2 regions of the Clostridium sp. HCP1S3_C6 genome follow, and region 1 is predicted to be linked to the other one. Evidence: riboswitches for the same ligand, from Rfam matches in the RefSeq annotation. Region 1 holds a riboswitch; the other holds the start of a gene.

Evidence for each region. A riboswitch is a leader RNA that binds a small molecule or an ion and turns the genes downstream of it on or off. The one in region 1 is predicted to bind FMN.
Region 2: it holds a riboswitch for FMN, as region 1 does, so the genes downstream of both, ACTNAO_RS08860 (ECF transporter S component) here and ribD (bifunctional diaminohydroxyphosphoribosylaminopyrimidine deaminase/5-amino-6-(5-phosphoribosylamino)uracil reductase RibD) in region 1, are expected to answer to the same signal.

Annotation. Positions count from the first base shown of each region.
Region 1 is NZ_JBQHRN010000003.1:72,046-79,970, forward strand. Features, by position in the region: gene ACTNAO_RS02030 (bifunctional 3,4-dihydroxy-2-butanone-4-phosphate synthase/GTP cyclohydrolase II) at 1-1,022, opposite strand, end outside; gene ACTNAO_RS02035 (riboflavin synthase) at 1,056-1,709, opposite strand; gene ribD (bifunctional diaminohydroxyphosphoribosylaminopyrimidine deaminase/5-amino-6-(5-phosphoribosylamino)uracil reductase RibD) at 1,712-2,833, opposite strand; FMN riboswitch at 2,983-3,107, opposite strand; gene malQ (4-alpha-glucanotransferase) at 3,166-4,713, opposite strand; gene ACTNAO_RS02050 (LacI family DNA-binding transcriptional regulator) at 4,752-5,771, opposite strand; gene ACTNAO_RS02055 (sugar ABC transporter permease) at 5,927-6,814, opposite strand; gene ACTNAO_RS02060 (carbohydrate ABC transporter permease) at 6,816-7,739, opposite strand; gene ACTNAO_RS02065 (sugar ABC transporter substrate-binding protein) at 7,831-7,925, opposite strand, start outside.
Region 2 is NZ_JBQHRN010000022.1:32,951-40,875, forward strand. Features, by position in the region: gene eno (phosphopyruvate hydratase) at 1-540, opposite strand, end outside; gene ACTNAO_RS08850 (protein kinase) at 715-1,323, opposite strand; gene ACTNAO_RS08855 (SH3 domain-containing protein) at 1,388-2,944, opposite strand; gene ACTNAO_RS08860 (ECF transporter S component) at 3,184-3,738, opposite strand; FMN riboswitch at 3,816-3,936, opposite strand; gene ACTNAO_RS08865 (carbon starvation CstA family protein) at 3,991-5,682, opposite strand; gene ACTNAO_RS08870 (Tex family protein) at 6,016-7,925, opposite strand, start outside.

The DNA of each region.
Region 1 (7,925 bases):
TGAAGTATTTGAACACCTACCGTATAATCTCTTGCATCAACAGGAAGCCCTAACGCTATATTAGCATCTACTGTATCATAACCTTGATCCTGAAGTGCATATGCTTTAAGTTTATTAATAAGCCCTATACCTCTTCCTTCTTGTCTTAGATAAACAAGTATTCCTTTCCCTTCTTCCTGTATTTTTTTCATAGCTGCATCATATTGTTCACCACAGTCACATTTTCTAGAACCAAGTGCATCTCCTGTAAGGCATTCAGAATGTACTCTTGTAAGTATAGGTTCATTATCATTTATTTCACCTTTAACTAATGCCACATGGTGTTCTCCATTTATTTTATTTACATAACCATAGATTTTAAAATCTCCATATTTTGTTGGTAATTTAGCACAAGTAACTCTTTTCATTATTCTTTCATGCTTCTTTCTGTATTCTATAAGTTGTGCTATTGTTATTACTTTAAGTTTATGCTTTTTAGCAAATTCTAAAAGTTCAGTTGTTCTCATCATTGTGCCATCATCTCTCATAATCTCACAACATAAGCCACATTCCTTTAATCCAGCAAGCTTAACTAAATCTACTGTAGCTTCTGTATGACCTCTTCTTTCAAGGACACCACCATTCTTAGCTTTAAGAGGAAACATATGACCTGGCCTTCTAAAATCTTCAGTTTTAGCATTATCTTCAACTAATTTTCTAGCTGTTATTCCTCTTTCTTCTGCAGAAATACCAGTAGTTGTATCAATATGATCAATTGAAACAGTAAATGCAGTACAATGATTATCTGTGTTATTTGTTACCATTTGCTCAAGTGATAGTTTTTCAGTATAGTAGCTACTCATAGGCATGCATATTAATCCCTTTGCAAAACATGCCATAAAATTAACATTTTCTTTAGTTGCAAATTCAGCTGCGCATATTAAATCACCTTCATTTTCTCTATCTGGATCATCAATACACACTATTATTTTTCCATTTTTTAAATCTTCAAGGGCCTCATTAATTGTATTAAACTTTTCCACATTTATCACACCTTTCATCTTTTCTTATTTTTATTAAAGGAAACCATTTTCAAGCAAAAATTTCTCACTTATTGAATCTTGTTTTGTATTTTTTTCATTTTTATTATTAATAAACTTTTCTATATATTTTCCTACAATGTCACATTCAATATTTACTATATCCCCTACTTTTTTAGTCAATAATGTAGTTTCTTCACCTGTGTGAGGAATTATTGATACCTTAAAACATTCAGAAGAAACATATGCCACAGTAAGACTTATTCCATCAATAGCTATTGAACCCTTTTCCACTATATATTTAAGTAATTCAATAGATGTATTTATTACAATCCATGTAGCTATATCTTCTTTATATGTTTTTTCTATCTTTCCTGTACCATCTATATGACCAGTTACTATATGCCCTCCTAATCGAGACTGCAATGTAAGAGCTCTTTCCAAATTTACAATGCTACCTTTTCTCAAATTGCCAAGATTACTTCTTCTGTATGTTTCATCCATAATATCTGCAATAAAGTAATCACTGCCAATATGAGTTGCTGTTAAACAAACACCATTTACAGCTATACTATCTCCAAGTTTTGTTTCTTTAAGCACCTTTTTAGCCATTACCTTTACTTGTGAATTATTAGCATTTCTTTCTAAGAAAGCTACTTTTCCCACTTCTTCTATAATTCCAGTAAACATATCTAATCCTCCTTTTTACCTTTATCCATATATCCTTCTATTAATATATCTTGACCCATTTTTTTATATTGGAGATTTGTAAGCTTAAAGGCCTTACTAAGTTTATCAATTCCATCACCAGCTATAGGTCCCTTAGCATTATTTCCTCCTATTATCTTTGGTGCTATATACATCTGAATTTTATCAACTATATTACTTTTTAATGCTGAAAAGTTTAGCGTAGCTCCTCCCTCAAGTAAAACACTATCTATATTAAGTTGTCCTAACCTTTCAATTAAATCATTTAAACATACTCTTTTTTCACTATCTTCAGCACAAACTAAAATCTGTACGCCCATATTTTCAAACTTTTTTCTATCTTCAAATGAAGCAGAACTTGTACATGCAATTATGGTTTTAACATCATTAGCTGTTTTAACAATGTTAGAATCAAATGGCGTCCTTAATTTGCTATCTACTATAATTCTTATAGGATTTATATTTTCTTCAATCCTGCAAGTAAGACTTGGATTATCTTTAATTACTGTATTTACTCCTACCATAATTGCAGAATATTGCTTTCTTAATATGTGCACATTTTTTCTTGATTCTTCCCCAGATATCCACTTTGACTCACCAGTTTTTGTAGCTATTTTTCCATCAAGAGACATAGCACTTTTCATAAGTACAAAAGGCCTTTTAGTTACTACATATTTCATAAACACTTCATTTAATTTTAAACACTCATCCTCTAAAACGCCACACTCTACTTCAATACCAGCTTCCTTTAACATATAAACTCCTTTTCCTGCAACAAGAGGATTAGGATCAAGGGTTCCTATTACCACCCTTCTTATCTTTTTTTCTATTATTTTTTTTGCACATGGAGGTGTTTTACCATAATGAGAACAGGGTTCAAGTGTTACATACATAGTTGCACCAGACACATCAAATTCTTCTGCATTTTTAAATGCATTTACTTCTGCATGCCCTTCTCCATACTTCATGTGATATCCAGAACCTATAACATTATTATCTTTAACTATCAAAGCCCCTACCATAGGATTAGGACTTACATGCCCCATTCCCTTAGAAGCTAATTCTAATGCAATACCCATATATTCCTTATCTTTATCTGTTATCATTAGTATCACCTCACAAAATTAATAAAAAAATCCTAATCTTAATAAAGATTAGGACAGCAAACATAATTTATATATTTATAAAAAAAAGCTCTGAAATATAAATATTTCAGAGCAAAAATACAAATTAAAATAATATAAAATACCTTAAACTACATCTTCTTTCATCCAGACTATACTGTCGGCTTTGGAATTACACCAAATCTGCAAAAATTATTAATAATTGCTCGCGGGCTTTACCGCCGGTAGGGAATTACACCCTGCCCCGAAGAATTATTCTATTTTATATATATAATATTACTAATTATTTTCTTTGTCAACTATTTAACAATGTATTATTTTTCTTCTTCTTCCTCATCCTCATCTTCTTCAATAACTTCTGGGAAAAATCTACCTGTTAAAATATTCATTTCATAAATCTTGTCAGCTAAAGCATTATCAAAGCTTCCATCTTCAGCTCTCCATTGCCAATTTCCCATTGTTGTAGATGGCGTATTCATTCTAGTTTCAGCTCCAAGATTTAGAAAATCTTGCATTGGTGCTATAGCAACATCTGCAACACTTGACCAAACACCTCTAATAAAGCCCCAGTTATAGCCTTCTTCGCTATTTAAACCTAAATAAGTTTTAGCTATAGTTGCTTCTTCTGTTGATGAACTTTCAGTAAACCAACCTACAAAAGTATCATTATCATGAGTTCCAGTATAAGCTATGCAATTTCTTCCATAATTTTGTGGAAGATAATCATTATCTCCTTCTCCATTAAATGCAAATTGTAGTATTTTCATTCCTGGATATCCTGTTTCTCTTAAGAAATCAATAACTTCATCTGTTAAGAACCCTAAATCTTCAGCTATAACATTAATATCTCCAAGTTGCTTTTTGATTTCCTTAAATAATGACATAGCTGGTCCTTTAACCCACTTACCATTTATTGCTGTATCATCACCATATGGTATTGCCCAATATGCTTCAAAACCTCTAAAGTGATCAATTCTTAAAACATCATATAATTTTAAACTTTCTCTAACTCTTGATACCCACCAAGTATATTTGTCTTTTTTCATTTTATCCCAGTCATATATAACATTTCCCCATAATTGTCCTGTTTCAGAAAATGCATCAGGTGGGCAACCTGCAACAACTGTAGGTTCAAACTTCTTCATATCCATTTGGAAGTTTTCAGGATGACTCCATGTATCACAACTGTCATATGCAACATATATAGGAATATCTCCTATAAATTCAATACCAAGATCATTAGCGTATGCTTTTAATTCATACCATTGTTTAAAGAATAAGAATTGAAGGAAAGACCAATATTCAATATCATCCTTTAATTCCTTTTTATATTTTGCTAATGCTTTAGGTTCTCTTTTCTTTATGTCATCATCCCATTCAGACCAACTCTTTAAATCAAAATGATTTTTAACTGCCATATATAATGCATAATCCTCAAGCCAGAACTTGTTTTCTTTTTTAAATTTTTTGAATTCTTCTTTTAATTCTTTAAATTTTCCCTTTTTACTAAAATTAGAATATGCTATCTTTAATACTTTATATTTACTTTCAAATATTAATGCATAATCAACTCTAGTTTTATTTACTCCAAAATCTACATCAATGTAGTCTTTTTCCTCTAAAAGTCCCTCTTCCACAAGCTTATCAAAATCTATAAAATAAGGATTACCAGCAAAAGCAGAAAAACATTGATATGGAGAATCTCCATAACTAGTATGTCCAACAGGTAATAGTTGCCAATATTTCATTCCTGCTTTATTAAGAAAATCAGCAAATTTGTAAGCTTCCTTTCCAAAAGTTCCTATTCCAAATTTCCCTGGTAGTGAAGATATGTGCATTAATACTCCAGCAGATCTTTCCATTAATCATCATCCTCTCTTAATAATTTTTCTTAGATATATTATAACAAATTTTTTTTACAAGATTGTCTTTTTATTAATTTTGTTTCCAAAACTATATGCTTATTTTTTGAATTTCTATTATTTATAAGTTCCAATAAAACATTGGCACTTTTGGTTGCTATTTCTATTTTAGGCTGACTTATTGTTGTTATCCCTGGATTATAAAATTCACTTACATCCATTCCATCAAAACCTATAATTGAAATATCTTTACCTATTTCTAAACCACTATCCACAACAGCTTTAGCAATTCCTATAGCCATAAAATCTGATATTGCAAACACTGCAGAAATTTTTTTACCTGAACATAAAAATTTTCTCATAACTTCATAAGCAAGTCTGGTACTATAATTTCCTTCCAAGATGTTACCTTCATCAATATTAATTCCTGCTTCAATTAGTGCCTTCTTATATCCGTTAAGCCTCAGATTACTAATTCCTGTATCTTTTTTTTGCCCAATCATTATAGCAATATCTTTATGCCCTAAATCTATTAAATATCTAGTAGCAGTATACGCTGATTTTTCATTGTCTACTCCTACTGATGAATATCCATCTTTATCCTCATCTACAATAGTATTTACTGATGTAAGTACTATTGGTATACCCAATGCCTTTAATGTCATTCTTCTTTCTGAATTGAAGTTTCCTCCAAGGCAAATTACTCCTTGCAATCGTTTTTCTTTTATAAGCGACTGTAATGTATCAAAATCATCTTCTTTTGTATAATCATTTTGTTCAAATATCATTGTATATTTTGATCCATTAATTATATTTCCAATAATATTTGTCATTTCTGAGAATAATGGGTTAAACACACCCATTACTAAAACACCAATATTATTAGTGTTATTTTGTTTTAATATTCTAGCACTATTATTTGGAACATAGTTACTTTCCCTTATTACCTTCTTTACTTTCTCCCTTGTACTATCCTTAACATCACTATGATTATTTAATACCCTTGATACTGTACTTACTCCTACCCCGGATAACCTTGCTATATCTTTAATATTCATATTATCCCCCCATGTTCTTAAATAATATCGAAACATTGGTAACGATACCGAAAATAGGGTTTAAATAGTTCCTGCTTATTTTTAAGCAGGAACTAAAACCACTCATAAGTTATCTAAGAAATATCATACCTTTAATTACTATAATAAATTAAATATTAGCCCTTAACTGAACCTGCAGTTAATCCAGTTGCTACATATTTTTGTAATCCCATGAATAATGCTACTACTGGGACTGATGATAATATTGCAGCTGCTGAATATTGTGTCCAGTTAGATGAGAATTTATCTTTAATAAATGATTGTAAACCTGTTGCTAAAGTTTGTACACTAGCATCTTTTAATAATGCTTTACTATATATAAATTCACTATATGCATTAATAAAAGCAAATAAGAATACAACAAGTAACATATTTCTCATTAATGGTAATACAATCTTTGTAAACACTTGTAAAGTAGTTGCACCATCAACATATGCTGCTTCTACTAGATCATCAGGAATACCATCCATATATCCCTTCATAAGCCATATATTATAAGCACTACCACCTGCTTGTAATAATATTATTGTGAAAAGATGATCCATAAATCCAAGTTGCATACATACTGTTATAATAGCAGGTAATGCCATTGTAGTTGGGAACATTTGAAGAATTAATAATGCCATTAATCCTTGATTTCTAAATTTAAATTTTAATTTAGAAAAAGCAAATGCAGCTGGAACAGATAATGCTAATTGAATTACACCTACAGATAATGAAACAACAAGTGAATTCTTTAACCATATTAAAAAGTCAGTACTTGTAAATATTGACTTATAGTTAGCCATAGTAAAAGTTTTTGGAAAAATACTTGTACTTGTAGCAAAAGAAGTTCCTTCAGCTACTGATGCTGAAAATATTGCCACTATTGGGAATAATACTATTAGTATTACTAACCATATTACAATTCTAGAAAGCCATGCAATTAATTTTTCTCTTGGAGTTATTTTTTCAACATACTTGTATTGGCCTTCAATACTATTATTCTTTGATGCTATCTGCATGTTATTCAACCTCCTTGAATTGACCTGTCATTCTCATTTGTAAATAAGATATTGTAGCTAGAATAACAAATACTATAATACTAATTGTAGAAGCTGTTTGATACTTACCTAATGTAGATGCCAACTTAAAGTTAACAGATGCTAAGATATCAGTATAACCAGCCCATTGACTATCAGATCTTGCTGGTAAACCACTAGTTACAAGGTATGCAGACCCAAAGTTATTAAAGTTAAATGAGAATGATGTGATTAATAATGGATACGCAGTTTGAGCAATTGATGGTAATGTAATTTTGAAAAATTGTGTTGCTTTACTTGCTCCATCAACATCGGCTGCTTCATAATATTCTTTAGGTATTGATGCTAAAGCACCTAAACAAATATTCATTTGATATGGGAATCCAAGCCATATATTTACAAAACATAAAGCTATTCTTGCCCAAGTTGGATCAGTAAGCCATTGAATTGGTTCACTTATAATGTGAATATTTAATAGCATATTATTAATTGCACCATAACTACCATTTAATAAACCTTGCCATGAAAGAATAGCAACAGTTACTGGAAGTGCCCATGGTAAAATTAAAATTGCCTTATATACTCCTCTCTCCTTAATATTATTATTGTTAACCAACATAGCCATTATTAATCCCACAAAGAATGAACCAAAAGTTGATATTACTGCAAATACAACTGTCCATCCAAACACTGGGAAAAATACAGAACTAAAAGGTCCCTTGAAAACATCTACAAAGTTAGCTAAACCTACAAAATTAACTGTATCTCCTGAAATTATTGTCTTATCTGTGAATGCCAACCATACAGTATATAGTATAGGTAAAACAGATAAAATCAAGATAGATAATAATGGTATAGCTAAGAAAGCCAATGCTTTACCTGTGTCTTGACTTTTACGTTTATTCATAACAATTCTCCTTTCTATGATAACTTACAAGAATTAGAGGGGGCTTTACCCCCCCTAACCATTATTATATAAATTTATTTATATACTTTAATTATTGTTGTTTAATACCTTCTTTAATTTGTTCAACAGTTTTTTCAGCTGATGTCTTAGCATCTTGTGAACCATTTAAAAGAGCCTTTAAGTTGT
Region 2 (7,925 bases), on a different contig from region 1:
TAAGCAAAAACTTTCAGCACCAACAGGCATAATCATAAATTCCTGCAAATCTACTGAATTATCTGCATGAGAACCTCCATTTATTATATTCATCATAGGCACAGGTAAAACTTTAGCATTAACTCCTCCTATATATTGATACAATGGAATTTCTAAACTTTGTGCTGCAGCCTTTGCTACAGCAAGAGATACTCCTAAAATAGCATTTGCTCCAAGTTTTCCTTTATTAGGTGTTCCATCTAATTGAATTAATAATTTATCTATATACGTCTGATCAAATACATTACATCCTATTAATTCATCTGCTATTAATTCATTTATATTTTTTACTGCTTTAAATACACTCTTACCTTGATATAAATTCTTGTCATTGTCCCTAAGTTCAACAGCTTCATACATTCCTGTAGAAGCACCTGATGGAACAGCTGCTCTTCCTACAGTTCCATCTTCAAGATAAACTTCAACTTCAACTGTTGGAAAACATCTAGAATCCAGTATTTGCCTTCCTACTACATCTATTATTTCAACATACTTCTTCATATAAAAATCCTCCTTAAACTACATTATCTATGATAGTATTAGCTTTTGAATGTTTTTTATTCTTGTTTTTAATTAATAATTAACCAAAGTTAAAGCCAAGACAAATGATATATCCTTAAGCAGATTTTTATTATTTACATTATCTACTTAAGGAAACATATCAAAAGTCCTGGCTTATTTTATTGAAATATCGTATTCTTTTATTTTTTCTATGCAATATTTATTAAATTTCTCCTGCCATTCAATTGCCTTTTTTTCATCTAGTCTAGATACATTATCTAAAAATTCATCAAGCACATTAAGTTTAAACAACCCTTTCATTAAATGTCTTGGATATGAAACTTTCTTACTGAAACATTTTTTAGGATCAATAACCATAATCTTCTTTTTTTTACACACATATAAATCTTTACAACGTGAATCAATTTTCGTAAACTTTAATTTTTTAAATTCCTTCAATACATAAAATATGTTTTCAGAAATTTTATTATCTAAGCCATATTCTTTTATGTATTTATCTAACTTAATTCCGTTTACCATATCTCTAGTTATATATAATTTACCACACCTATACATTTTAGGAAATGATTTAGATTTACCTGTTCTTGATAAAATATATGATTCATCTCTACATACTTTGGACTCTACAAATATTTTTACAACTTTATTTTCAGGAAGCTTATACACAATTCCGTTATTTCCCTGTCCAAGAAATTCTGCCTTCTCAAACAATTTTTCAGTATAAAAATCAAATTCTGCTGAATAGCAATGATATTTCTTCATTAAGAACATCCTCATATTATTTCTAATAAATAATATGATTAATATGCTAAATTTATACTAATTTTTATAAAACTCTTCTTGCCCTTCCTACTAAGTTCCAAGGAACATTTGTAATTCTAATATTAGCATTTTTATTTGGTGCTTCTATCCATTGTCCATTTCCAATGTACATACCAACATGTTGAAGGTTTGAATAAAATAATAAGTCTCCTGGTTTTAAATTATTTAATGATACTTCATAACCATTTTTTATTTGATCCCAAGTTGTTCTGCCCAAAGAAATACCTGCATTTCCAAATCCCCATTGCATAAGACCTGAACAATCAAAAGCTCTATAACCTTTATTAACATAACTTTCTACTCGTGAATACGCTCCATTAGCAGCTTGAGTAGGGAAAGTTGCCTTCAAAGTCCTAAGAGAAGCTGTTGTAAGAAGTTGTCCATATCCGCCCCAGCAATATGGTACACCAAGTTGAGATTTCATATTACTTAGTACTGCTGAATATTTATCAGATTGTGATAATGAACTTCCACCACCAATTTGTATATAATCTTTACTTACATATGCATTTTGACCATTATAATTTATTTTATAAAAGCCTCCGCTTTCTCCTGTTATTGTTACAGAAGAACCTCTGCTTAATGTTCCAATTATAGAATTAGATGTTGATGCTCCTGATCTTATATTTAATACACTAGCTGTTACAATACCTGTTTTATTAGTTATACTATTTCCAGAAGATGACGAACTAGATCCTTTTGAAATATAATCCTTTGATACATAAGCAGTCTGACCGTTAAAATTTATAGCATAAAAGTTCCCATTTTCTCCTGTTATTGTTACTTTTTGACCATTTAATAAGTATCCCAAAACTGATGAACTTGTACTTGCAGCTGATCTTACACGTAAATTAGTTGAAACATTTACAACTGTTCCTAATATACTTGAATTGCTTCCGGATTGATTTCCAGAAGTAGAACCTTTACTTACATAATCTTTACTTACATATCCCTTTGTACCATTGTAACTAATAGCATAAAATGCTCCATTTTCTCCTGTTATTGTTACACCTTGTCCATTTTTTAAGTGACCAATAATTCCATATGATGTTCCAGGACCACTTCTTACATTTAATGAAGTTGAAACATTTACAACCACCCCTGAAGAACTAGTTAAATTTTCTGCAGAACTGTTATTTTGTGAAATTATTTTAACATAATCCTTATGTACATATCCTGTTATGCTTCTATAAGTTATTTTATAAAAATCGCCACTTTGAGAAATAACCGATACTTCTGTATTATTTAAAAGATATCCTAGTATACTAGAACTTGTACTAGCTTGCGATCTTATTCTTAAATTTGTAGTTACATTTACTATTTTTCCTTTTTGAGTTGACTTAGCAGCTGCTTCTTCAACTTCAGTTTTATCTTCTGTAACTTTTAATGAATCATCATTCTTTTTACTACTAACTTCATCTTGTTTATCACTATCTGCAGTTTTTGTTTCTGCTGATTCTTTAAAAACTTCATCTGCTAATGCACTTTTATCATTAAGTGTAACACCTCCAACTACTAATGTAGATGCTACTACTATTTTCATTATTTTCTTTCTATTCATGAAAAATCACCCTTGCCTTCGTTTGTCTTTATTATACTTTTTTTTCATGTGTAATGCATTGTTTTTATTAATCATTAACTCAATTTTATCATTTAGTGTATTTTATTAACACATAGTACATTTTTTTAGATAAAACTCACAAATATGATATATTTTTGAAATTATATCACAAAAAAATTCTAGACATCTTTAACTAAAAATGTCTAGAGTAAAACCATTAATACTATACTACTTTTTTTCTATTTTTCTACCTTAAATATAACATTTGCAAGTTTTTTATATACAAAATATGCAACTGCAGATACAATTACAGCTTTTATTGTATTAACAGGCAAAAGTCCTACCAAAACATAATCCATAAATTCACTACCTGAAAGATTCATATGAAATGCAGGAAGAAGGAAATAATAATTTGTTGCTATTGCTCCAACTTCCATAACTACTGTTCCTACAATCATTCCTATTAATGCACCCATAGGTAATCTTTTATATTTGTATATTAAAGAAGCTGGAATAACAAAGAATAAACCTATAATGTAATTTGCTATTTCGCCTACAAATCCAGTGTGGGTTCCCATTATTAATAACTTTAATGCTATTTTTAGTGTTTGAATTACTATTGCAGCTAATGGGCCAAAAGCAAGTCCACCTATTAACGCTGGAAGTTCTCCAAAATCAATCTTTAGCCATGTAGTAGTTGGAAATGGTATTTCAAGACACATAAGTACAGCAGCAATTGCTCCAAGTAATGCAATTTTTATCATTTTTCCTAAATGTTCATTAGTGTTTTTCAAAATTAATCCTCCTTATATAAAAAAGACCTGCAAAAATCTTGCAGGTCTTGAATAAATTCAATTTAATAATTAAATTTATATTTCTTCTTCCATCCAGACTATACTGTCGGCTTCGGAATTGCACCGAATCATGCTAAATAAACTTAGCTCGCAGGCTATACTGCCGGTGGAGAATTACACTCCGCCCTGAAGATTTTCATATATTTTCTTTTTATACTATACAATATTAAAAGTATAATTTCAATAATTATATTAATCATTAACTACTTCTTTTTTTTCTTCTTTTTCTCCAAACAACTTACCAAAACATGATACAGCAACCATTATTCCAAGAGCCATTAAAAGTATTGCAAATATCAACTGTAATCCATCAGTTAAGAAAGCAAAGTTATTACCAGCAATTAACTTTTGTACTAAAGATATTGTTGATTGAATTAATGAAGTAAATGTTACTACAAGCATAATTACCATAGGTGCCCAAAGCATAAAGCCCTTTCTGCCTGTTACTCTTAAAAATACTGCAAGTGTAATTAATACTAATGCTGATAAAAGTTGATTAGCAGAACCAAATAATGGCCATACACTATTATATCCACCAAGAGAAAGAACTAATCCTAAAGCTAGTGTAATAAAAGTTGATACATATTTGTTAGTTAAAAAAGCTACTACAGGTGACATATTTTCTTTATCAGTACTACCATCTATAAATAATTCTTGGAAAAACATTTTTCCTATACGTGCAACTGAATCAAGTGTTGTAAGACCTAAAGCTGATACACACATTGTCATAAAGCAAGTTGCAACATAATTTGGTATTCCTATTGTTTCTAAGAATCCTGCAACAGATCCTGCAAATACTGAAAATGGTGTTCCCTCTGGTAATTTACCTCCTGTTGCTGCTGCTCCTACTACTACTAAAGCTACAACTCCAAGCAATGTTTCTACATTCATAGCACCATAACTTATTGTAAGCATATCTTTTTCATTTTTTACTTGTTTTGATGATGTTCCAGATGATACTAAACTATGGAATCCTGAAACAGCACCACATGCTATTGTTATAAATAATGTTGGGAATAAGTTTTTACCTCCCACATTAAATCCAGTAAATGCTGGCAAATTCATTGGAGGATGTGCTACAAATATTCCAAGAATTGCACCTATTATCATTCCAATTAACATAAATGAACTTAAATAATCTCTAGGTTGCATCATTATCCACATTGGTGCTATTGCTGCAACAAAAATATAAACAAATATTACACCAAGCCATACATTCTTACTAAAATATAGTGGACAAGCCATTCCTATTGCAAGCATTGCAATTAGTAATATAATACCAATTATAAATTGTTCTTTACCACTTGGCTTTCTATGTTTTATATATATACCAAATGCTATTGATACAAAAATAAATAACATTGAAATTGATGCAGCAGCAGCATTAGGTGTAACTTTTGCACCATCTTTACCAAAACCATTAAATGTACCTGCAACTATATCTGCGAAGGCTGCAATAACAAGTAATGAAAAAATCCATGCAAAAAGTGAGAAAAGCTTTTTACCTGTTTTGCCAATATATTTTTCAATTAAATATCCCATTGATTTTCCATCATTTTTAACTGATGCATACATAGCTCCAAAATCATGTACAGCTCCAAAGAATATACCACCTATTAAAAGCCATAATAAAACTGGTAACCATCCAAAACATGCTGCAATAATTGGTCCTGTTACAGGGCCTGCACCTGCTATTGATGAAAATTGATGTGAAAATACAACACCTTTAGAAGTAGGTATATAATCTTCATCATCTTCTAATCTATAAGCTGGTGTTTTAGCTTCTGGATCTATTCCCCATTTGTTTGCTAACCACCTTCCATAAAGTAAATAGCCACATCCAAGGGCAACAATTGCAATTAATATAAGTACTATACCGTTCATAAAAAACGCCCCCATTTAAATTATTACATTAACATACTCAAACTTACTTTTATTAATATATATACAAACACATTTGCATATTTATTAAATTAAGTACTCTTAAGTATATTAATATTATGTTAATAATATTAGCACTTTATAATCATTTTTTCAATTATGCAGCTATTTTTTATAATTTTATTAATAAATTTGCGTTTTTTTATAAATACCAAATTTTTATATTCGTTTTCAAAAATCATTTTATATTTATGCACATAGTTATTGCAAAATGACAAAAAAGCTTGTTACAAATTATAAATTTAATTTATATTTCGTAACAAGCAATATATTTTCTTATTCTTTTATATCCTTCATGCTTAATGCAATTCTCTTTCTTTTTTCATCTACTTCAAGAATTTTTACCTTTATTACATCTCCAACCTTTACAATGTCTAATGGATGCTTAACAAACCTGTCTGCCATTTGGCTTTTATGAACCAGCCCATCTTGGTGAACTCCAATATCGACAAATGCACCAAAATCAGAAACATTTCTTACGGTTCCCATAAGAATCATTCCAGGTGTTAAATCTTTAAGATCAATTATACCTGTTTTTAAAATTGGCTTTGGCATCTCATCTCTTGGATCTCTTCCTGGTTTTTGAAGTTCCTTTATTATATCTTTTAATGTTAATTCTCCAATTTCTATTTCCTTTTCTATGTTTTTGATACCTTTTTCCTTAACTCTATCTTCTATATCAAATAATTTATTATTTTTCAAATCATCTTCTGAATAACCTAAAATTTCAATGAGTTTCTTGGCTTCTTCATATGATTCAGGATGAACAGCAGTATTATCTAAAGGTTCATTACTTTCAGAAACTCTTAAAAATCCCGCACATTGTTCATAAGCTTTTTGCCCAAGCCTCTTTACCTTTAATAGTTCCTTTCTTGATTTAAAGCCACTATTTTCATCTCTATATTCTACTATATTTTTCGCAATAACTGAATTTATTCCAGATACATATGTTAAAAGGCTAGGTGTTGCTGTATTTAAATCTACTCCAACTTTATTTACAGAATCTTCAACTACCCCTTGAAGTGATTCCTCTAATCTCTTTTGAGTAACATCATGTTGATATTGTCCAACTCCAATAGCTTTTGGATCTATTTTTACAAGTTCAGCCATAGGATCTTGAAGTCTTCTTCCTATAGAAATGGCACCTCTTACCGTAACATCTAAATCTGGATATTCTTCTGTTCCAAGCTTAGATGCTGAGTATACAGAAGCTCCTGCTTCAGATACTATTACATAAGAAACTTCCTTTCCTGTTTCTTTTTTTATTTCTGAAATCATTTCAGCTATAACCTCTTCAGATTCTCTTGATGCTGTACCATTTCCAAGAGATATCACATCAACATCATATTTATTTATAAGCGCCTTTAATGTTTTCTTAGTGCCTTCTATATCTCTTTTAGGTACAGTAGGGTACACTGCTGTATTTTCTAAGAACTTACCATTACTATCAAGAATTGCTATTTTACATCCTGTTCTAAAACCAGGATCATACCCCATTACTGTTTTTCCTTTTATAGGAGCTTGCATTAAAAGCGCTTTTAAATTTTCCTTAAATACATTTATTGCTCCTTCCTCTGCTCTGTCTGTAAGTTCACTTCTTATTTCTCTTTCTATTGAAGGATAAATAAGTCTTTTGTATGCATCTCTAATTGCTATTTTAATATATTCATCAGTATTTTCATTATTTTTCAAAACATGATTTTCTAAATATTTAATTATCTTTTCATCATTTGCTTTAATCTTTACTGATAATATTTTTTCCTTTTCACCTCTATTAATTGCAAGAATCCTATGAGATGGAATCTTTTTAACCTCTTCACTATATTCATAATACATTTCATATGGTGTTGTCTCATCACTTGAACCTTTAGATTCAATAACTCCTTCTCTCATTACAAGTTCTCTTATATATTTTCTAAACTTTGCTTCTTCAGATACAGCTTCAGCTATAATATCAAGTGCCCCATTTATAGCATCATCTACTGTTTCAACTTTTTTCTCTTCATTTATATATTTAGAAGCCTCTTCTCTTACATCACCACTAAACTTACCATTCATAATAATATCTTTTAATGGTTCTAGACCTTTTTCCTTTGCTATAGTAGCCCTTGTTCTTTTCTTTGCCTTATATGGTCTATATATATCTTCAACTTCAGTTAATGTTTCAGCTTTTGAGAGTGCATTAA